Regions from separate parts of the Shewanella sp. SM69 genome, predicted to be linked through region 1. Evidence: predicted binding sites of a transcription regulator. Region 1 holds the regulator's gene; each other region holds the start of a gene.
What was found. Region 1 encodes sigma-54, which starts transcription at its own class of promoters, with help from an activator protein. Its sites were predicted from a motif close to GTTGGCACGNNNNTNGNNT; they were not measured.

Region 1 (7,723 bases):
GGGATAAGTCACAAGAATGACTTTTAGTGCCTAAAGGAGAATATGACTATGATAAGCAAAAATGTGTTAGTAGCCTTGAGTTTAAGTCCTGTCATCATGGTGACTGCTGTACAAGGAGTGCCGATGAAAGCCGAATTGACCACAGGAGTCACGCCGATAGAACTGCGCGCCGCAGGCAGTTTAAAGGCTGCGATGAGTGATATTATTGCTGCTTATCAAGCACAGTCGCAAATGAGTGTTGTAGCGCAATATGCGCCCTCAGGTTTATTGTTAAAACGTATTCAAGAGGGCGAGAAAGTCGATATCTTTGCCTCGGCGAATATGAAACATCCACAGGCATTAGTGGATTCGGGTCAGGGCGAAGCGGTGCAAATGTTTGCCCGTAATCAACTCTGCGCTGTTGCTCAAGACACAGTTCAGGTGACGAGTTCGACGTTACTCGATACCTTGTTAGATCCTAAGATTAAAGTCGGCACCTCAACCCCGAAAGCCGACCCCGCGGGTGATTATGCCTGGGCCGTTTTTGCTAAGGCCGAAGCGGTAAAACCCAATGCGAAAGCCGCGTTAGAGACCAAGGCATTACAACTGACGGGCGGTCCAGAGAGCGTTAAACCGCCTAAAGATCGCAATCCCTATGGCTGGGTGATGGAAAACAAGCAAGCGGATATCTTTTTAACCTATTGCACTAATGCTGTGCTGGCTAAAAAAGAAGTGCCTAGTTTACAAATCATCGACTTACCGCAGGAACTCGCCGTGGGTGCCGACTATGGTTTACTGGTTTTACAAGGTGCTAATACTGCCGCTAAGCCATTAGCTGAGTTTATTCTATCGACAAAAGGCCAAGCGATTCTGAGCAGTTATGGTTTTCAACCTCCGGCAAAATAGCCTTTTTTAGCTTTCCAGCGGGATAAAAAACGGCACCTTTGGGGTGCCGTTCTGTGGTTAGCTCAAACTGTTAAAGCGCTAGTTCATCAGGTAGAGCGTCGCTAACCCGAGGAAGGCGAACAGGCCAACCACGTCAGTGACTGTGGTGAGCACCATACCGCCAGCGAGGGCAGGATCGATTTTAAGTCGTTTTAAAATCAATGGAATACTCGCCCCTGCAAGCCCAGCTACTGTCATATTGATCAGCATAGCGCTACCAATTAATCCCGCCAGTGCCATATCATCCTTCCATAGCCACACGGCGGCAAAGACTAAAATCGACCACATCAAACCATTGAGAAAACCAATCGATAGCTCTTTACCGATAAGCCAGCGGGCGTTGCTTTGGCCGATATGGCCTAAAGCAATACCGCGGATCACGAGCGCTAAGGTCTGATTACCGGCAACACCGCCCATGCTAGGGACAATCGTCATTAGGATGGCGATAGTGGCAAATTGCTCAATAGTGCCTTCAAACATATTGCTGACCGACGAGGCGAGCAGGGCGGCGAATAAGTTTATAGTGAGCCAGAGCGAGCGACGTAGGGTACTTTTTAGCACAGGACCAAAAGTATCTTCATCTCCGTCCATCCCCGCCATACCCATCATGGAATGTTCAGCATCTTCGCGGATAACATCGACTACGTCATCGATTGTGATACGCCCGAGCAGCTTACCATCACTGTCGACGACAGGTGCCGATACCCAGTCATTGCGTTCGAATTTCTGCGCGACTTCGCTGTCGGACATGCTCACAGGAATACTTTGAATATTGGGATCCATGATATTGCGAATTGTGGTGCTTGGCGCGCAAGTCAGCAGATCTGCCAGCCTAACACCGCCAAGGACTTTGTCCTGTTTGTCGACCACATATAAGGTATCTGTGGTGTCGGGTAGGTTGCCCCTTTGCCGAAGATAGCGCAGCACCACATCGATATTCACATCGGGTCTTAAGGTGACTGTATCCGTATTCATCAAGCTGCCGGCGGTCTCATCTGGATAAGATAGGGCTTGTTCTACCCTCAGGCGATTTTGCTCCGTCATCGACTGCAACACTTGTTTGTAAACGGCGTCGGGTAGACTACGCAGAATATAGGCGAGATCGTCGGTGTCCATGCTTGCTGTCGCTTTCGCGACTCGCTCAGGGCTCATGCTGCGGATCAGTGGGTCTTTGAGTTCTTCACTCAACTCATCGAGTATGTCGCCTATTTGTTCCTGATCGATGAGCTGCCACAATACTTGTCTGGCACTTGGCGGTGATGATTCTAAGATCAGCGCGATATCTGAGGCGGCCATTTTTTGCAGCATATTGCGCACGTGTACGAACATGCCGCTGCTAAGCGCTTGGTTTAACTGGTCAAGACTATGTCCGGTGTGATCGTTTTCTGCATTATCTACGGGCATTTGTCCTCCATTGTGCGGCAAATTGGTTTGAGATCTTAGTGTTGGGCTAGGATTTAGTGGTGACTAAGCGTCAGTCGATGACATAGATTAAGGCGGCTAAGGTAAGGCCCGCGCAATGACCGCTAGTGTAATCGCCTGTGGCTTGTATCGTCGAGCGACAAATGTTTTGCCATGTCTGAATGGCAAGTTTTTTAAACTAGACATGAAGTGAAACTAACGATGAAGTGCTTAGTGTGAAGTGAAACTAACAGGCTTCGTCAAACTTAGCGTCGATTAAGGCACAAATGGCATCGAGAGCCGGCTCTGCATCTGGGCCTTCGGCGATCAGCTTGATGGTTTTACCCATGCCAGTTTCAAGCATCAGTAAGCCAAGTACACTGGCGGCCGATGCTTGTTTATCGCCTTGGATTAAGGTGATGGTCGCATCAAACTCGGAAGCCAGTACCACCAACTTAGTGGCGGCACGGGCATGTAAACCGAGCTTATTACAGATGGTTATCTGACGTTCAAGTTTTGGCATTATTGAGCTCTCGATGACGGGCATAAACTTTATGTTTACCGTTACTAAAGCGTTTTGCCAATTGCTCTGCGACGTAAACCGATCTGTGCTGTCCACCTGTGCAGCCAATGGCCACAGTTAAATAACTGCGATTGTTACGCTCGAGGTGCGGCAGCCAAGTCTCCAGTAAATTTTCGATTTGCCAGATGAACTTATTAACCAGTGGTTGACGATTTAAGAACTCAGCTACGGGTTCATCTAAGCCAGTCAATGGCCGCAGCGCCAACTCCCAGTGGGGATTGGGCAGGAAGCGTACATCGAACATAAAGTCGGCTTCGGTGGGCATTCCGTGCTTAAAGCCAAAGGACTCGAAGTTGATCACGAGTTCTTTATCGACACTACCAAGGAGAATTTGTCTGACTTGGTCGCTTAAATCATAGATATTCAAATTCGACGTATCTATGTAGTGATCGACCAGTTTTGACATAGGCTCGAGCAGTTTTCCCTCCAGCTTTATTGCTTCTTGCAAAGAGACTCGGCTCTTCGACAAAGGATGCAAACGACGGGTTTCGCTGTAACGCTTGAGCAGAATTTTATCGCTGGAGTTAAGGAAGAAGCTCGTTAACTCAGTATCTGGAGGTAGGCTAGCGAGTTGTTTCACTAAGACCTTATCCTGCTCAGGCATGTTACGCACGTCGACACTGATGGCGACGAGATCGTTACTGCCTTTGAGTTGCTCAAGCAAACTGCCAATCAATGGCAAGGGAAGGTTATCGACACAATAATAGCCGAGATCTTCGAGTACCCTAAGGGCGACAGATTTGCCTGAGCCTGAGCGGCCCGACACTATGACCAGTTTCATCCAGTGATTACCTGATAGAGTTCCGTTTCATCATGCGTCTTGCGTAATTGCTTTAATATTTGCTTGTCGCTCAGCTTTTCGGCCATGCAAGACAAGGTACTTAAGTGCTGCTGACATTGGTCTGCAGGCACCAGTAGTGCAAATAAAATATCAACAGGTTGCTTATCGATAGCATCAAATGCTATCGGCTCTTCACACTTAATTAGTATGGCAATGGGCTGATCTATATCGGCTAGTCGACCATGTGGAATGGCGATGCCGTTACCTATACCTGTGCTCCCCATCTTTTCGCGCGCCACTAGGCTTTCGAATATCTCTTGAGATGAGAGGGTCGGGTACTGGGCAGCGACTAAGTCGCTGATGAGTTCCAGTACCTTTTTCTTGCTGCCCGGAGTGGCGCAGGTAGTGCACTCCGGCCGCAGTATGGTACAAAGTTCCATTATTAGTGTTTTGTTAACTTCTCTTTGTGTTTAATAACCTGACGGTCAAGCTTGTCAATCAGGGCGTCTATAGCGGCATACATGTCAGCATGCTCTGAAGTTGCAAAAACTTCACCACCTATGAGGTTTATTCTCGCTTCAGCAATCTGTTGCATTTTCTCAACATTGAGCACAACGTGCACATTATTGATCTGTTCGAAATGGCGTTCAAGTTTTGAAAACTTTTCTTCTACATATGCACGTAACGATTCGGTAATTTCGACATGGTGTCCACTTAGGTTTATTTGCATAGAAACGTCCTCCGATATCCACTGTAGGTTATAAACTTTTACGCTGATTAGAAGGTGGAATAAGCATAGCCTCTCGGTACTTCGCAATGGTTCTGCGGGCTACGTTGATCCCTTGTTCTGCCAGAAGTTGTGCCATCTTACTATCGCTTAATGGTTTTTTCTGGTTTTCCGCTGCCACCAGTTTTTTTATAAAGGCTCTGATTGCTGTGGATGAGCACTCACCACCATCGTCAGTACCGACGTGGCTAGAGAAGAAGTATTTTAGTTCAAAAAGTCCCTTAGGGGTATGCATGTATTTTTGAGTTGTGACCCGTGAGATGGTGGACTCATGCATTTCTACCGCTTCAGCAATATCGTTAAGCACCATAGGCTTCATGGCTTCTTCACCATACTCAAAGAAACCTTGCTGATATTGCACTATGCAATTAGCAACTTTAAGCAAAGTGTCGTTACGGCTTTCTAGACTCTTAATAAACCATTTAGCCTCTTGCAGATGGCCGCGAATAAATTGGCTATCGGCTTGGTTTTTTGTGCTGCGTGCCATAGAAGCATAATGTTGATTTACATTGATTTTGGGCATGCAGTCAGGATTAAGCTCAACGACCCAGCGGCCATTTTTCTTCGACACAGACACATCTGGGATAACGTATTCGTCATTATTGGGTGTGATCAACAAACCTGGGCGAGGATTGAGAGTTTGGATAAGTGCTATACCATCCCTTAATTCATCCTCTTTTAATTTAGTCTTACGCATCAATAACCTAAAGTCTCGGGCGGCGATCAGATCTAAATGATCTTTGATCAGCATACGGGCGTTTTCTAGGTTGGGAGTATCAGCGGCGAAATGCGACAGTTGGATCAACAGGCATTCACTTAAATCGCGGGCGGCAACGCCTATGGGATCAAAATGCTGAATACGCTTGAGTACGGCTTCGACTTCGTCAAGCTCAACTTCAGGATTGCCCATGGCTTCGAGAATTTCTTCAGTGCTTTGGGTGAGATAGCCCTGATCGTCGATGGCATCAATAATGGCGGTGGCAATGGCTAAATCGGTTTCAGAAAACGGCGTGAGGTTTTTTTGCCATTCTAAGTGTTCGTACAAACCTTCACTGGTCTCGCCTTGGAAGGGCATATCGTCTTCACGACTGCCGCCGGGGCCTGAGTTTGGGGAGGCGGTAAACACTTCATCCCATGTGGTGTCCATGGGGAGCTCATCGGGCATGGATTCTTTGGTTAGCGACTCTGCCGTGTCTATGGTGGAGCTGTCTTTTTCTGGTGGCAGAGTGCTAGATTCACTGAAATCCGTATCGGATAGCGTTTGGTTTACAGGGTTTTTAGTGGCGTCGAATTGCTCCTCTTCCAGCTCGAGAAGGGGATTAGAATCTAATGCTTGCTGGATCTCTTGCTGCAGTTCCAGTGACGACAGTTGCAACAGACGTATAGCCTGTTGTAGTTGTGGCGTCATGGTTAACTGTTGACCCAGTTTGAGCTGGAGTGACGCTTTCATGTTACCGCTGATCCCTACGTTATTATTGTTAGATGAGGTCGCTTATTATTATCTTGAGTGAAGCCCAATGGCGGTATAAATTGCCTCCATTGGCTTCGCTCGATTAACTATAGCCTGAATTGTTCACCTAAGTACACAGCCCTAACTTGCTGATTGTCTAAGATCTCTGCTGGAGTTCCTTCGGCAATCAGGTTTCCGTGACTCACAATATAAGCATGTTCACATACATCTAATGTCTCGCGGACATTATGGTCTGTGATCAGTACGCCAAGGCCGCGACTTTTGAGTTGTTCGATAATCTTCTTGATGTCGATAACCGAAATAGGATCGACGCCGGCAAACGGTTCATCGAGCAAAATGAACTTAGGATTAGCGGCTAAAGCCCGCGCAATTTCGACGCGACGACGTTCGCCACCCGACAATGACATGCCTTGGCTGTCACGGATGTGGGTGATATGAAACTCTTCGAGCAGATGTTCTAGTTCTTCTTCTCGTTCTTCGTTTTTAAGTTCTTTACGAGTTTGCAGTACGGCCATGATGTTGTCATGAACAGTTAGCTTACGAAAGATACTGGCTTCCTGCGGTAAGTAACCTATGCCTTTGCGGGCACGCAGATGCATAGGATCTGCGGTTAAATCATCATCGTCGATAAAGATATGCCCCTTATCGCTCTTCACTAGCCCGACAACCATGTAAAAGGTCGTGGTTTTACCGGCACCGTTTGGACCGAGTAGGCCAACGACTTGACCGGTTTTTACCGTCAGACTGACGTCTTTAACCACTTGGCGACTCTTGTAACTTTTTGCCAGATTTTGTGCTCTTAAGGTGATTTGGGTCATTTAGAGTCCTGCTTTTTTACAGGTTTATCCGCCGGAGCGTCTGATTTAGCATCATCTTGATAGTTTTCAGGCTGAATAATAGTGATCACGCGATCGTCACCACTGCCAGTACTCTCGGCCATCAATTTCTGTTGAATCATGTTATAGCGGATTAAATTGCCTGTAACTTGGCTACCTGCTTGATCTAATGACGCCATACCTTTCAGTGTTAAGGTGCGGCTTGCCATATCGTAACGAATTTCTTTCGCGCTTGCCGATGCTGGGCGACCATCGTCTAATATTTGGCTATACGTAGCAGGGTTGCCTGTGGCGACCAAAGTTTTGCTATTTTCACCTTCAGCGGAAAATGCACGCAGTTCATTTGCTTGGATTTTTATTGAGCCTTGGGTAACTTCAACTGGACCAAAGAAGATGATCTGGTTGTTTTTGATATCCGCAGTTTGGCTCACAGCTTTAATTTTGACTTCTTGCTTTAAGTCGCCCACTTTCGCGAAAGCACTCATGCTCATAATTAGCATTAGGCTGGCAAGTAATACGTTATTTTGCTTCATATGTTCCTACTACCTGACTGGTCAATTGCACTTCTTGCGCGTTGAGGTCGGCATAAAGGCCTTGGCCTTGAATATTAAAATCTTTCCCTGTGACGTAAATGGTACGGTCAGAGGTCATTATCATAGTGTTGAGATCGAGTTCCAGATAACTGGTGGACAAGGTCTGAATCGGTTCTTCTGGGCTAATGGCATCGATAATAACATTATTTTCTAATACAACCTTGCCAGTTTCCTTGTTTAGCTTGCCCTGATCAGCCCTGAGCTGCCATTGTGCTTTACCTTGGTCTGGATAAACAAGATAAACAGGTTGAGTAAAGAAAGTTTGATTCGTTGAATCATAATGTTCCATGTGTTTCGCCGTCACACGGCTATTCACTAGTCCTTGCTCATTGAACTCAACACTGCGC
Region 2 (7,723 bases), on a different contig from region 1:
CGTTGGCGCAGCAGTTACAGCAAGGATTAATGACGTCGCTCCATAGCTTTCAGTTTAATGTAGTGGATTTAAATTTAGCTGATGGCTTAAGAGTGACGGCTAATGGGGATTTTATTTTGACGCGAGATTGGCAACAATTGTCGAAAAATCTTCCCGTTGAGCATCTTGTCGTTTCGACTATGAGCCCAGTTACCAATGGTATGGCGATCAATACTCGGATTGTGAACATAAGTAACAATCGTGTGGTATCGGCCTCTCAAACTTTTGTGACTCAAAAAGAGTTGGCAAACTACATGCAGCCTTCGGAGCAAATTGTGTCACAAAATGGCATCTTATATCGTCAGGCGAGTCCAGGCATGAATGAAGTGCGTGTTTTAGGAGATGGAAAATGAAACGCTACCTTTTAGTTATTGCGGCGCTAATGCTAACTGGCTGCGCGGCTAAAGATAGATATGTGCAATGGGAAGATGTGCCGCCGCCGAGTTTTCCTAAGTTAACGGCCATAGGATATGCGCCCTTAGCGACTCAACCGGCTAAAGAGCAATCACAAAGAGTGTTGATGGCCATGCAAGCATCAAAAATTGTGGCCTATCGTGAATTAGCAGAACAAGTTTATGGGCAGAAAATAACGGCAAACAGCAGTGTCAGTGATTGGATGTTGACTGACGATAATGTTAAAGCGTCGGTTTCTGGCGTGATCCGTGGGGCGCGGGTCGTTAAGAGTTATCCGGCAGGCGATCATTATGTTACTGAGTTAGAACTGGATTTTTCACAGGTATGGGCGCTGTATCAACAACAGAGTCGTCCACAGCGAGTGAAAGAAGTCACGTATTTCTAGTCATTTCTACATGACTCTATTGAGCCGCGTACTATACGAGTAGTTATGCGGCTTTTCTTTTTCTGCACAAGTATCAAAGTCTAATCTTTAATCAGAGCAGAGCTTAGAAGCGGGAAATACAGAGTAGGAATTGATGCGCCTTTTAGGCCTTTAAATCATTGCCTAAACTTGAGATAGTCGAGGTCTTGCCTTTATCGTTATAGGTGAGGCTGGAGGCGTTTCTGCTGGCTTGTAAAGCTTGAGCAAAGCGATTTAAACTCGCTAAATTCATCTCAATTAAACTGGCATTTTGTTCGTTTAATTCTTTGCATTCAGTCAATGCGTCTTTGATCTCAGCCATTTTATGCACGAGTTCGACTTGCTGAGTGAGTAGCGATTTATCACTGTGTTTTGCCAGAATATCATCATTATTCTTTAGTTCTTTCAGACATTGCGATTTTTCGTTAGCAAGGGAAAGCAGTAAATCGGCGTTTTGGTCAACCAAAGCGCCTTTTTCCTTGAGTATGATTTGCTTAAGAACAGCCAAATGGGCGTGTTGTAGATCTACCAGTTTAGCTATTTCAGTCATAGTTACTCTTTATTTAAGTCATTAAGTTCGGCTTCAAAACTTGCAATATTGGCAGCCAACTTTTCAGGGTCAATTTTATAGCGACCTTCGGCAATAGCTTGTTTGATTTCTGCTACTTTCTTTTGATCAACTTCAGGAAGGCTAGCCATTTTAGTCTGAGCTCCTTGAAGTTGTTGTGCCTGGGCCGTAATGACCACTGAGTCGCTTCTCTGTGGTGTTGTCGATTTTGTAGAAACTTGAGCAGATTGATCGCTGCTCGTTTTCGTTGCGCCTGAACGAACTTGCGCAGTCGTTGCAGTGTTGAGTTTGCTAATATCAATTGCCATTTTAGGCTCCAGCGTCGTGTGTACGGGATTTCTTAACTGGGGTATCGGCAGCTTACAAAAAAGCTTTAGATTATTTTACATTCTTACTTCAACTTCGCCAATGCCTGTGACTATAGCATCTAGTTCTTTGTTTGAACTGCTATTTTTGACTCTGATCCGATCACCTTTATTGCCATCTTGTAGGGCTTCGCCTACTGTTTTGAGCTCGAATGAGCCAGAACGAACGTAGATAGATACCGAATCATTTTTACAAACGAAGCATAAGTTGTTACTTAATATGGGATTATCTTTTGCTACTCGTCGTTTTACTCGCACGCCAGCCAATTTACTCGGGTCATCGAATTCGGCACCTCTCAAGCTATTTTGTTCAATGTAACGGACTTCTACTTGACTAGGAGAGATGAGTTCGCCTGGTGCTAAGATTTCGGTTGAGACAACAACGGGGAATAAGATATCCACCCGAACCGAGATATAGATTTGCCAAGGGTAAGCTAAGTCTTGTGTATCGCAGCTGACTTTTAAGGTGTTATTACGGCTAATTTCCCTATCGCTAGCCAGTTCAACTTTCATTGGAGACGAACATTGTGACGGCAGCATTCTTGCGTCAACCATCTGTGGCGAAATATTTACTTTGGCATTTTCTGGAACGGATATTTTTTCTGAAATAAGCGCTTTAGCTAATTCTGAGATTGCCGATACGGTGGGGACAATAGGCTCTGCACTCGCAAAAGCGGGCATGAAGAGGGTGAAAAGACTAAAAAAACAGACTAAATTTACTTTCATAATGAAGAGACTAGCTTGTAACGCCAGAATGCACCTATACTTTTATTAAGTTCGAAGCTGACCACTGTAATAATAATTTGCATCACTGTCAGAAGATTGACTCAGTTTCGACTATGTTTATCGATAGATAAGACGTAAGCAATTAATATGCCTATACTCAACTGAGTTATAGGGCCGAACATAAACAGAACAACAAGGCAGAGTTATGTCGAGTATTCTTGATTCAGTCAACAAACGAACCCAGCTCGTTGGACAAAACCGTTTAGAATTACTGCTTTTTAAATTAAACGGTCGTCAACGGTTTGGGATTAACGTGTTTAAGGTGAAAGAAGTACTGCAGTGTCCACCACTGACCACTTTGCCTAAACTTAATCCTTATGTGAAGGGTGTTGCTCATATTCGTGGAACAACCATTTCAGTGATTGATTTGAGTGCGGCAACAGGGGGAAAACCTTTAGCGAGCACTGAAAACTGTTTCATCATTATTTCTGAATATAACCGCAGTGTTCAAGGCTTCTTGGTCAGTTCTGTTGAGCGGATCATCAACATGAATTGGGAAGCGATTATGCCTCCGCCGCAAGGTGCTGGCCGTTATTCTTATCTGACAGCTGTGACTGAAATTGAAGGTGAATTAGTTGAAATTCTCGATGTGGAAAAAATCTTAGATGAGATTTCACCAGTTAAAACGGCTATCAGTGAAGAAGCCAATGAAAAACTGACCCTCGACAGAACTCAGCATTACCATATTATGGTTATTGATGATTCTGCCGTGGCGCGTAAACAAATTATTCGTTCACTCGAGTCATTGAATTTACAAATTGATACCGCAAAAGATGGTCGCGAAGCATTAGACAAGCTTAAAGAGATCGCCAAAGAGATGGATAATGTGGCCGATGAGATCCCCCTCATTATCTCTGATATTGAGATGCCTGAAATGGATGGCTACACCCTGACAGCTGAAATCCGAGATGATCCTAAGCTTAAGCATATTAAAGTGGTACTGCATACTTCGTTAAGTGGTGTATTCAATCAGGCAATGGTTCAAAAAGTGGGGGCCAATGACTTTATCGCTAAGTTTAATCCTGACGAACTGGCCGCTGCTGTGAATAAGCATTTAAGTTTGTAATTGCTGTCGGTTAGTACCTAGATACGCTTTACGCTATAATCTCGACTTTATAACATGATGGTTTCGCACTGATTTTGGTGCTTGCTATAGGATTTAGGATGTGAATGTGCCAAATAAATCACTCGCTGAGGCTGAATATAATCAATTTAGGTTGTTCTTAGAGCAACACAGCGGCATCGTACTGGGTGAAAATAAGCAATATCTTGTGCGCAGTCGTCTTGCTCCTTTGATGGGCAAATATAACCTGCCATCCTTATCTGATGTGGTTAAGCATTCGATGAAGCCTACTGAGCGTGCGCTCAGAGCTGAAGTGATCGATGCTATGACGACCAATGAAACCCTTTGGTTCCGTGATCGTTATCCATTTGAGTTGTTGAATAATGTCCTACTACCAGAATACAGTCGTCTGGGGCGTCCGCTTAAAATTTGGTCTGCGGCTTGCTCGTCAGGCCAAGAGCCATACTCATTGGCTATGACTATTCTTGAGTATCAACAGAAGAAGCCTGGTGCCTTGGCTGGTAGTGCTTCGATTCAAGCAACGGATTTATCTCCTTCCATGTTGGAACGCTGCAAAAATGCCGAGTACGATAGTTTGGCATTAGCGCGTGGTTTATCTGAAGAACGTAAGCGTCAGTTTTTTGATGCATTACCTTCAGGTAATATGAAGTTAAAGGATAATGTGAAGCGGTTGGTGAACTTTAGAGCGCATAATTTGCTTGAGAGTTATAGTCTGCTTGGCAAGTTCGACATTATCTTTTGCCGCAATGTGCTGATTTATTTTGCACCAGAGGCAAAGGCAAAAATTTTGCGGCAATTCGCTGCCGCTCTCAATCCCAAAGGGATTTTATTTCTCGGTGCATCAGAATCTATCGCTGGTTTAACGGACGAGTTTGATATGGTTCGTTGTAACCCTGGCATTTATTACCAGAAAAAGACTTAACTCAGCCGCTCTAAAGAAAATTACCGACAATTGTCGGTAATTTTTTACCCATCACTTGCTCATCCTTGTTGTTATTCTCAAAATTTTCCTGATGTTGGCACATGAATTGCTTTATTTTCGTGAGAACACGAGGAGGCAATTTTATGGCGATCAATTTTGATAATGCACTGGGTGTGCATCAATACACTCTCGGTATTAGAGCGCAGCGGGCTGAAGTTATTTCAAGCAATATCGCTAACGCAGATACGCCACATTACAAAGCCCGCGATGTTGATTTTTCTGCGGCAATGCAGGCCGCTCGAGGCCAACAGCAGCGAAATAGTCTTGAAATGCAAGAGCCAGATAAGCATTTTGGGCTTGCGGAGTTGACTGGGCAATTTGTTAAGTTCCGTGTGCCAAATCAACCCGATACCGGTGATGGTAATACTGTTGATATCCAACAGGAACAATCGGCATTCATGCAAAATGCACTTGAATATCAAATGTCACTAGGTTTTTTAGACAGTAAGTTTAGTGGCATGAAGAAAGCGTTGAGAGGGGATTAATCATGAGTTTATTTAGCATATTTGATGTTGCTGGCTCGGGAATGTCTGCTCAATCGGTCAGGCTAAACACCACCGCGAGCAACATAGCCAACGCGGATTCCGTCTCGAGTAGTGTAGATAAGACCTATCGTTCCCGTCATCCCATTTTTGAAGCCGAAATGGCTAAAGCCCAAAGTCAGCAACAAGCTTCTCAAGGCGTTGCAGTAAAAGGCATTGTAGAAAGTGATAAACCACTACTGAAAGAATACTCGCCCGATCATCCTATGGCGGATGCGGACGGCTTTATTTATAAACCGAATGTTAATGTCATGGAAGAAATGGCAGATATGATTTCTGCTTCGCGCTCATATCAAATGAATGTTCAAGTCGCTGAAGCAGCTAAGTCTATGCTGCAACAAACACTTGGGATGGGTAAATAACATGTGTTACTTAGGAGGTAAGCTGTGAGCCTCATTAATCAAATTAACCAAGCGTCGGCGCAGACGGCTCAAAATAAGAGTCAGCCAAATGCCGTTACGACGAATTCATCAACCAGCTCAACGGGTAATCCGTTTCTTGATGGCATACGTTTGCCAAAAGATTCAATAGTACCGGAAGCAAAAAGCCAGCAGTTAACTCAAGATGACTTTTTCTCGTTATTAAGCCAACAGTTATCGATGCAAGATCCCTTTAAGCCCGTCGACAACGACCAAATGATTGCGCAGATGGCATCATTCTCGACGGTTGATGGTATTACTAAGTTGAATAAGGAAATCGTTAATTTAAACGGTGTTATGACATCAAGCCAAGCATTACAGGCATCAGGACTTGTTGGTCGCAAGGTATTGATCCCAACTGATACAGGTAACATTTCAGCTGAAAGCCCAACAATAAAAGGTGTGATTAGCACGCCAGCTAAAATTCCTGAAGTTACTGTACGTGTTGAGGATGAGAAAGGCCAAGTTGTGACCACCTTTAAAGTTGATGGCAGTAAGGGGGGCAATGTCGATGTTAACTGGGATGGCCTCGATAAAGATGGAAACCCTGTAACCGCAGGTAACTATACGATCAAGGCGAGTGGTTTAGTGGATGGGAAATCCCAAGAATTGCCCGTTTCAACCTATGCCCATGTGAGCAGCGTTTCTCTCGGTACGGCCAGTACTGGCGCCATTCTTAACTTGAGAGGCGGTATGGGCATCAAGTTAACCGATGTGTTAGCTGTGTCTGAAACCTAAGCTTGTATAAAAGAATTTTTGCAGCATCCGAATTGGGCGTAAGTCGCTCATAAATGAATTGAGTCAAGTGTAGAGGTGAATTATGTCGTTTAACATTGCATTGAGTGGCATTTCTGCTGCGCAGAAAGATTTAAACACAACGGCGAATAACATTGCTAATGCGAACACCATTGGCTTTAAAGAGTCCCGTGCTGAATTTGCGGATGTGTACGCTAATTCTATTTTTTCAAATGCTAAAACTGCTGTCGGTGGTGGTGTTGCAACGAGTCAAGTGGCACAGCAATTCCATCAAGGCAGCTTACAACTGACGAATAACTCCCTCGACTTGGCAATCAAAGGTGGTGGTTTCTTTGTAACGTCCTCTGAATTAGGAACATTAGATCACGCATTCACCCGTGCAGGCGCTTTTAAAGTAGATTCTAATAATTACATGGTGGATTCGGCTGGTAATTATTTACAGACTTTCCCTGTGGATAAAGACGGCAACTCAACATCTGTGAGTTTAACCACGGCTCAGCCTGTAAAAATTCCGGACACTGCCGGTAGTCCAGTAAAGACTGAGAATGTTACTTTACAAATGAACTTGAATGCTAAAGCAGAAGCTCTGGATCCTGCTTTATTTGATCCCGCCGATCCAAAAACTTATAACAATGTCACTTCAATGACAATTTATGACTCACTTGGTGAGGGGCACATCATGACGACGTACTTTGTGAAGCCTAAAGATGGTGCATATAATGGTGAGAGCAATTGGGTGGCTTATTATGCTATTGATAATAAACCTATAAATTTAAATGGTCCAGCCGTCACTTATCCAACTGATACCACGGGCGATGGCAACCCGGATTCAACGGGGACGGCTCAAAATGCTGGTGGCTGGACGGGAGCGGTGCTGAAGATTAACGAAGTTGGGGCATATATTGACAGTAATCCTGCAGTTATTACCACGGCGCCACTTGGTAATAAGCCAGTTGGTATATTAGGCGCTGGAGCGGATGGCACTCAAGCATTAACAGTGAAGTTTAATGCGCCAACGCAATATGCAGATCCTTTTGCGGCGACTGAATTGAAACAAGATGGTACGACGGTTGGTCGTTTAACTAACGTTGAAATTGGCGCTGATGGCTTAATTACAGCAAGCTATTCTAATGGTTCGACCGTTGCTTTAGCACGGGTTGCTTTAGTTCGTTTTGCTAACGAACAAGGTTTAACGCAAGTGGGGAATACGTCGTGGAAAGCCAGTTTAGCTTCAGGTCCTGCGTTAGCGGGTGAGCCCAATAGTGGAACTTTTGGTAGTCTCAGTTCATCGGCGTTAGAGCAATCGAATATTGATTTGACGACTGAACTGGTTGATTTAATTTCGGCGCAGCGTAACTTCCAAGC
Region 3 (7,723 bases), on a different contig from region 1:
TGAAAAAGATCGTTACTCGTTTAGCAGGAGGAACAAGTATTTGAACATGATTCTCCCCCGCACCAAATTGAAATAAGCGGTAGTGAGTCTCATCGCTAGCAGCGGGTAACCGATAAAAATCGGTTTGCGAACATTGAGCGTGAAAAACATCTTGAGACGTCTGAATACGTTGAGACATAGTAACCTCCTGTCTGTGGCAAGATTGCCGAAATTGACGGCGCCCTTGTTGTCTACATGAATAATAGTGTCTTAAAGACATTATTGTGTAAAGTTGATTTTTAGACTATTTCAGACGGAGCAACCTGAAATGTTATGCTTAAATGGCATATAGTGTCTTTCAGACACTATTGATGGGTGCGACAACTAAGAAGCCACAATATGGGTATCGAGTAATACAAGAATCGGAGACATTAGGGCAAAATCAGTAATTAAACAGCCTTTACTGATTCAAAGTCACCATGAATAAGGCATAAGCAGTCGCCGTAACTCATATTGAGCAAGGCGAATATCTGGCTTAAATCCACATTCACTGTGATCAACATTCTAAATTTCTTAAGAAGCGATACGATGCGGTATTGGGTTTCAAGTGGTATAAATTAGCAGGACGACCCCGTTCGGTGCGCTTTAATCCCGTATCGATCAATAAATCGGCCTGTTCAACCCGCCGACGAAAAGATTTACCTTGGATAGGCTTGCCCAGTAAAACCTCATGTACATGCTGCAGTTCTGGCAAGGTAAAAGGTTCAGACAGTGCAAATCCTGGCACTAAAGAATATAAGGCTTTTTGTGTTAAGCGTTCCCGCGCTTGCTCAATTAACTGCAGATGATCAAACGCCAAGGGCATCTGTAACACATCCGCTAATGGCCACCACTTAACATCACTCACTGAATCAATCTGGATTTGGCAGGCTTGATAACTCATCAAGGCGGTGTAACACACAGTCACCGACCAGCCTCTGACATCGCGACGACTATTACCCACAGTGCAAAGCTGCTCAATATAAGGTGGCACTACCGCAGTTTTCTCCTGCAATTTGCGTAACACCGCTTCTTCTAGGGATTGATCGCAATGTTCATCAATAAAGCCTCCAGGTAATCCCCACAAACCTAAAAAAGGATGGTTTGAACGTTGCACTAAGAGTACTTTAAGCTGCTGATCATGGTAGGTAAACAATACGGCATCCACTGTCAGTAGCTGAGCCTTGAAAGCCTTAGGATCGTAATTGGCAAGATATTCCGCTTCAGTCATGAGTATTCCCCATCATTCAATGTCATAAGCTTAACTTAGGCATGACACAGCTTCAAACACATTATGTCTTAGCGTCACTAAGTAAATATCTGGCACCGTGGGCATAGCTACTTTGGCCAAATTTACGCTGATAACGCGGCAACATGGTCTCGTTCCCCAATAATCCGCCTTGATGCAAATACATCACATGACCTGGTTCACTACGTTGTAAATAATCTTCAAGCACAATAAAACCTAAGGGATCGTAGAGTAATTCAAACTGCACGCCTGAGGCGCAGACCCGCTGCCACATGGCATAAAATTCCGGATAAAGTTTACCAAAATGATATTTCTTGCCGACATTAACAATCTGTGGATGCTCACTGGTATTGGTATTAAGCAACGAAAATTGCAAGCGCAAATAATCATCGCCACCGACAACGGCACAAGTCACGACACGAATATCCGTTTGCTGACGGATAAAATACTGATTTAAAAATAACGCAGTCGTTCCCGTCCCCGAAGGTAAAAACACCGTTAAATCAACCAATCCATTCGCCTGCGCAAACTGTACTATCTCTTGCGCCAATCTATTTATCCCGTATTCGGCGTAAGCACAGCGCCCCCCCTCTGGGATAAAAAGCGCCGTCGGCTCATTCACGAGTACTTGAGCCTCGATATAATCAGGGCAACTCAGTCGCACATCGCCCACTTGCGCAGTAGGCTCAGGACTAGCCTTAAGATTTGACAAAACGTGAGGTTCAGATTGCGACTGAGTGCACGCCTGCTTTTGTGCTATTAACACACTTAAATCGATAATATTAGCGCCATTCGCTAAAGCGGCAGCGTAATTGCCCGTAGGATGTTTAACCACTTGACTGGCAATATGATCTACATAAAAATCACATTGCCAGCCTTTCATCTTCGCTAATGTTGACAATGAATACAGTGAGTTAGCTAATGGCGAGCCATGACCTATCACCTTGCTGATGCCTACAAACTCATGATCTAAAAAATAGCCGAATTTGCGAGCTTTATTGCCACTAAACGCCGGATGCAGTAAATCATCACGTTTTAGGAATATGTCTCTGCCAGCAAAGGCAAATGTATCGACAGGGGAATTTGCAAACATCAAGCGACTCAAACGATTAAATTCTCTGGTTTTTAAGCCAGTTAAGGGAAGGCTAGTGTAACTCCGACCTTCCTGTTACGCCCTTAAGAAATTATCAATTTGGCGAAAAACTAGTGAAAATGACACATGAATCTCGAATGCATAAATTTAAACCATTGATTATTAATAAGTTAAATAGTTGGCATAGTTATCGCTTAGACATTGACATATATTCAATTTATCAAAGCTAACGATAAAGGCTAACAGGGTAAACACAAGGAGTTTTCAATGGCTGTATTACGCTTAATATTCAACATAGCTTGGTTTGTACTCGGCGGATTTGTAATGGGACTCGCTTGGTGGCTCACAGGTATCCTGTGTTTTATCAGTATCATTGGTATTCCCTTCGGCCGCGCCTGTTTTGTTATCGGCGAAATGACCTTTTGGCCCTTCGGCCAAGAACAAATGAACCGTCGCCACTTAACTGGACGTGAAGACTTAGGCACAGGTGCATTAGGCATGGTAGGAAATATCATTTGGTTCTTACTGTTTGGGATCTGGTTAGCCATAGGGCATTTGGTCCACGCCTTAGCTTGTTTTGTGACGATTATCGGAATTCCCTTTGGGATACAGCATCTTAAGTTGGCTTTACTCAGCCTCACACCGATAGGCCAAACCGTAGTGGCTAAAGCTTAATAAGACAATGCGTTAACTGCGCTATTCACTCTCGATTATTTGGTTTCAAGAGTGGATAGCGCTTTGTCATCCCATACAGCAAATATCGCTTCGTTTAAGGCTATTTCTTCCTCCAATAAATCATTGCAATCATATTGAGTATTGGCAGACTCGCTATCCGCAGAAAACTGCGCTTGCGGCTTAGTCGCCCCCACAATGTCCAACAGATAATGCGCCAGTTTTGCGGGTGCATCTATAGCAGCATCGTGACCACAATAAGCAAGTACAATCAAATCGGTGTAAAAATGCCATGCTAACGCCTTACTCGATGCCATACTCACCAGCGCATCACGGTCACCGCAGAGCACAGTTATCGGCACTTCCACAGTCAATGGACATTGGTATTGAAAAGCCGCCCAAAGTTGTCGCCATACATTGCGTCCACTTGGTGTGGTATCGCGGCGAAACTCACTCCACTTGACAATTAACTCTCGATCTCGCCGATGACGAAAACTGGTTAAACGCACTATAGTCGACTCGATTGGATGTAAAGCGTTACCCCGAGCCCGCATGAAAAAAGCCTTCAATGCATTCAGCGGGTTAAATCTTTGATACCAAGACGATAAATTCGCCGCACTGCTGTTTAATACAAAGACATGCCTTATCTGCCAAGGTCGCTGGCATGCCATTTCCAGCGCCAACATACCGCCCATAGACAAGCCGAGGAGATAAATAGTCTCCCCTTCCTGTACCTGCTCATCTAATTGCTGCCACACGGCATGGGCATAATCGGCAATCTTAAGCGGACTTAATTCGTGGGATAGCGTCCCATTGCCCGGAAGATCCGGTGTCAGCACTCGCAATCCATTTTGTCGCAGACGCTGATCGAAACCATTCCAATGGCGCTGATCACGCATTAATCCCCTTAATAACACCCAAGTGGTCATGACTGAGACTCCCGATACCAATAATGCCGCGCACGCTCTGTCAGCTCAGCCAAACGTTCAGGTGTTAACTGCTCTAACGATTGGGCATAGGCCGCTTCCATCATAAATTGCATGAGTACTGTATGCCTGCGTAAAATCCTGTGGTGACGATGTGTTTTTTGTGGATTAAAAAAGCCAGCAAAATTAAATATTTGTCTAGGATTCTTCTTTATCCATGCCCAAGATCCCATCTCTAATGTCAAAGGTAAAAATGGCACCTGAGCAGAAGGATCAGCCACTTGGTGCTGGCGATAGAGATAATCCCAAATATCACCATGAGTGCGATAAAACTGGCTCTGCGGCGCGAGCCGATAATGGCCGTGATGGGGATAACTCTGTTCAAATAATTGTTTTAGATGAAAAATATAATTGGCATTTTCGAAGGCGGTACGGGTATGGGCGTAGGGGAACCAGATATGATCACTCAAGCCAAATCCCGAGTGGGCATCGAGCGAAATCAAACTTGTGCTGCGACTCAACAGTTGTTGTACATAGGCAACTAAGCCCGCAGTTTCCAGCTCCATTCCCCCAATACCGCGATACCAGGGCAGCCGTGACGATATACGCTGTCCTCCCACCATAAAGGACACTTTTTCACGGGATTCTATCGGAGCGTTACGCATCAAATCCACTTGATTACCATTGCCCCGCGTTCCCATGAATAACCCAACAGGATTCACTACAGGTACAAAAGCTAACCGCAGGCCCGTTAACATCTGTTGTAGATGTTTATCCCAAACAAGCCGCTGCAATAAACTGTTTAACAATGCCAAAATAACTTGAGATCCAATACGTTCAACCCCATGCACGCCACCCACAAAGAGCACTGTCGGACAAGGCGTATCTGTACCACCTAACTCAACACTGTAAAGGGGGAAATGCTCTTGGCGGAATGGAATGTCGGCAAGGATCTGATAATCCAACTTAAGATGGTGAGTATCAATGAGTTGCTGCAGCGTATCTAACTCAAATGGAAGCTCAAAAGGAAGTTTCTTCATGTCACCTTAATCAATAAAATGAGAGAACAACTCATGCCGTTAAAGTGATACTAATATTGAACAAAGACAAAATGATGACAAACTGCATATCAGAAGTGACTTTACGGGGAAATAAGCGGAAAAATAGCGGGTAAAACAAAGAATAAACCATCCTAAAACCCTACATTAGTCTTCACGATAAAGTAGCTCTCCAATGATGGTTTCTACGTCAACCTGCGCTAAGCCTTGGTCAACAATATCTCGCCAACGCCGTCCCTCTTCTGTATTACGAAACGCGACATAGAGCTGCTTATTCGCCAGAATTTGCCGATTTATTTGCAACTTTGTCGCCAGCGGCTGTAAAGGCTTTTGCTTGAGTAAATAGTGCAGAACGTTGACATCAATCACCGCGGCATCAATCCGACCTGCGGCAACTTTTTTAACATTATGCTCATCCGAAGTCACAGGTTCAGTCCGCTGTACACCGGAAACGATCATGCGATCTAAGGCCTGAGTATTCACATAATCTTTCACCACACCTAAGGTATAGCGATTAAGATCTTCAATATAATTCCAACTTACTGGATGGGACTTTTGCTCCACTAGCCCCAATGGACTTTCGCCAATCGGTTTTGAAAAAATAAACTTTTCAGTTTCTACATAGTATTCAGGAAAATAACCCATGTAGTCAGAGTTCGGCATAGTCGTAAGTTTGACAGCGCGGCTCCACGGATAAAAATCCACTTTTAACTGATGTCCCATAACGTTCAGCGCCGCCCGTACCACGGCAATACTGGCACCCTGCTCCGTTAATTGCTCTCCTGAATAAGGCGGCCAAAGTAAAGAAGTGAGCATTAAGGTATCCGCTTTAGCTACGCTCAATCCCATAAAGGAAAGACAATACACAAGGAGCATTGAACGCCATCGAACCATTTAGTACTCCTTTGCCTACATGGATTTACGACTACATCATCGACAACTTAACGCTTTCGTTTTTATCTGCCGAGATTTTATGACTGGTTAGATTTTATGACTGGTTTTAGTATAGCCATCAAGCCACAGTGGGGAAGTGAAGTTTTGTTACAATTAGAATAACGACATTAGCAGCAAAAGCTAACTCAAAGTACAGCTTGGCTTGATGGTATGACTCGCCGACTTTTTCATTAGCCAATTAGCTTGTTCGTTTATCTGCTAACCGAAATAGCTAGACAGAATAAAATTCAAGCCGCATTGCGCGGCTTGGAAGTCAAATATCAATAGTATTAATCAACTCAAAGCCAAATGACTTAAGCATTAATATCTTCATATAACTCTTGATACATCAGCTCACGCATTTTGAATTTCTGAATTTTTCCCGTCACTGTCATTGGATACTGATCCACAAACTTGATGTAGCGCGGCACTTTAAAGTAGGCGAATTTCTCGGTGAGAAAATGACGAATATCAGCCTCTGTAATCACGGCTCCTGAGCGGACTTTGATCCAAGCACACACTTCCTCGCCGTATTTATCGCTTTGAACGCCAAAGACCGCCGCATCCTGCACATCTTTATGGGTGTAAAGTTTCTCTTCAATCTCACGGGGATAAATATTCTCGCCGCCGCGAATAATCATATCTTTAATGCGCCCCACAATTTGCACATAACCTTGCTCATCCATTTGGCCAATATCGCCCGAATGTAGCCAGCCTTGACTGTCTATGGTTGCCGCCGTTTTCTCAGGATCATTCCAATAACACTGCATAATGCAGTAACCGCGACTACAAACTTCACCGGGTTGATTAATTGGCAGCACTTCGCCAAATTCATCGACAATTTTCACTTCGGTATGGGGTAAAGCACGGCCAACGGTAAGCACGCGTTTCTCTACGGGTGAGTCGATTTCAGTAATGTGATTGAGCGGACTGCATTCGGTCTGACCATAACCAATCAGCACTTCCTTCATATACATCAGGTTTTGTACACGTCGCATCACTTCTTCAGGACAAGTTGCCCCCGCCATCACGCCGGTACGTAAGGAACTCAAATCAAAACGAGCAAATTCTGGGTGTTCCAACTCGGCAATAAACATGGTCGGTACGCCATGCAAAGCGGTGCAACGCTCTTGCTCAATCACTTGCAATGTCGTCAGTGGATCAAAGGATTCTCCGGGGAACACAGCAGTTGCGCCTTTAGCTAAGCAGACTAAACTGCCGAGTACCATGCCAAAACAATGGTATAAAGGCACTGGAATACAGAGTTTATCGTGACAGGTAAACTTCATCGCCTCTGCGACTAAATAGCCATTATTCAATATGTTATGATGGGATAGGGTCGCACCTTTCGGGCTGCCCGTCGTGCCAGAGGTAAACTGGATATTAATCGCATCGTATGGGCTTAATTCCTTAGCAATCCTCTCGAGCATTATCCTGTCAGCGGCGGTCACATCAACGATCAAGTCATCAAAATTCAGCATACCGACGGATTTCTCCGCGCCCATACGGATCACAAATTCAAGCTCAGGTACGGCTTTAGCTTGTAATTTACCCGAGGGGCAAGAGGTTAGCTCAGGCGCCAATTCATATAGCATCTCAAGATAATTGCTGGATTTAAACTTATCAGCACAAATTACTGCGCGGCAACCCACGTTACTCAGCGCATATTGCAACTCTTCAGGACGATACGCAGGATTAATACACACCATGATGGCGCCAATTTTAGCGGTCGCATATTGAGTTAAACACCACTCGATATTGTTAGGCGACCAAA

Region 2: a site for sigma-54 is predicted at 2,652-2,670, ahead of flgA (flagellar basal body P-ring formation chaperone FlgA). Genes of this name have one in related genera too.
Region 3: a site for sigma-54 is predicted at 2,538-2,556, ahead of L5M37_RS05700 (YccF domain-containing protein). Genes of this name have one in related genera too.

The regions. Positions count from the first base shown of each region.
Region 1 covers NZ_JAKKRV010000008.1:48,848-56,570, reverse strand. The annotation lists gene L5M37_RS12455 (molybdate ABC transporter substrate-binding protein) at 49-885, shown strand; gene mgtE (magnesium transporter) at 964-2,328, opposite strand; gene L5M37_RS12445 (HPr family phosphocarrier protein) at 2,573-2,848, opposite strand; gene rapZ (RNase adapter RapZ) at 2,835-3,689, opposite strand; gene ptsN (PTS IIA-like nitrogen regulatory protein PtsN) at 3,686-4,129, opposite strand; gene hpf (ribosome hibernation promoting factor) at 4,132-4,419, opposite strand; gene L5M37_RS12425 (RNA polymerase factor sigma-54) at 4,448-5,926, opposite strand; gene lptB (LPS export ABC transporter ATP-binding protein) at 6,034-6,765, opposite strand; gene lptA (lipopolysaccharide transport periplasmic protein LptA) at 6,762-7,316, opposite strand; gene lptC (LPS export ABC transporter periplasmic protein LptC) at 7,303-7,723, opposite strand, start outside.
Region 2 covers NZ_JAKKRV010000014.1:54,013-61,735, forward strand. The annotation lists gene L5M37_RS17420 (FlgO family outer membrane protein) at 1-392, shown strand, start outside; gene L5M37_RS17425 (LPP20 family lipoprotein) at 389-838, shown strand; gene L5M37_RS17430 (flagella synthesis protein FlgN) at 981-1,406, opposite strand; gene flgM (flagellar biosynthesis anti-sigma factor FlgM) at 1,409-1,732, opposite strand; gene flgA (flagellar basal body P-ring formation chaperone FlgA) at 1,808-2,515, opposite strand; gene L5M37_RS17445 (chemotaxis protein CheV) at 2,721-3,641, shown strand; gene L5M37_RS17450 (CheR family methyltransferase) at 3,742-4,581, shown strand; gene flgB (flagellar basal body rod protein FlgB) at 4,725-5,126, shown strand; gene flgC (flagellar basal body rod protein FlgC) at 5,129-5,545, shown strand; gene flgD (flagellar hook assembly protein FlgD) at 5,570-6,340, shown strand; gene flgE (flagellar hook protein FlgE) at 6,423-7,723, shown strand, end outside.
Region 3 covers NZ_JAKKRV010000002.1:533,096-540,818, forward strand. The annotation lists gene prs (ribose-phosphate diphosphokinase) at 1-178, opposite strand, end outside; gene L5M37_RS05690 (NUDIX hydrolase) at 536-1,249, opposite strand; gene L5M37_RS05695 (pyridoxal-phosphate dependent enzyme) at 1,311-2,360, opposite strand; gene L5M37_RS05700 (YccF domain-containing protein) at 2,628-3,035, shown strand; gene L5M37_RS05705 (alpha/beta fold hydrolase) at 3,071-3,961, opposite strand; gene L5M37_RS05710 (M14 family metallopeptidase) at 3,958-4,998, opposite strand; gene L5M37_RS05715 (substrate-binding periplasmic protein) at 5,164-5,910, opposite strand; gene L5M37_RS05720 (AMP-binding protein) at 6,264-7,723, opposite strand, start outside.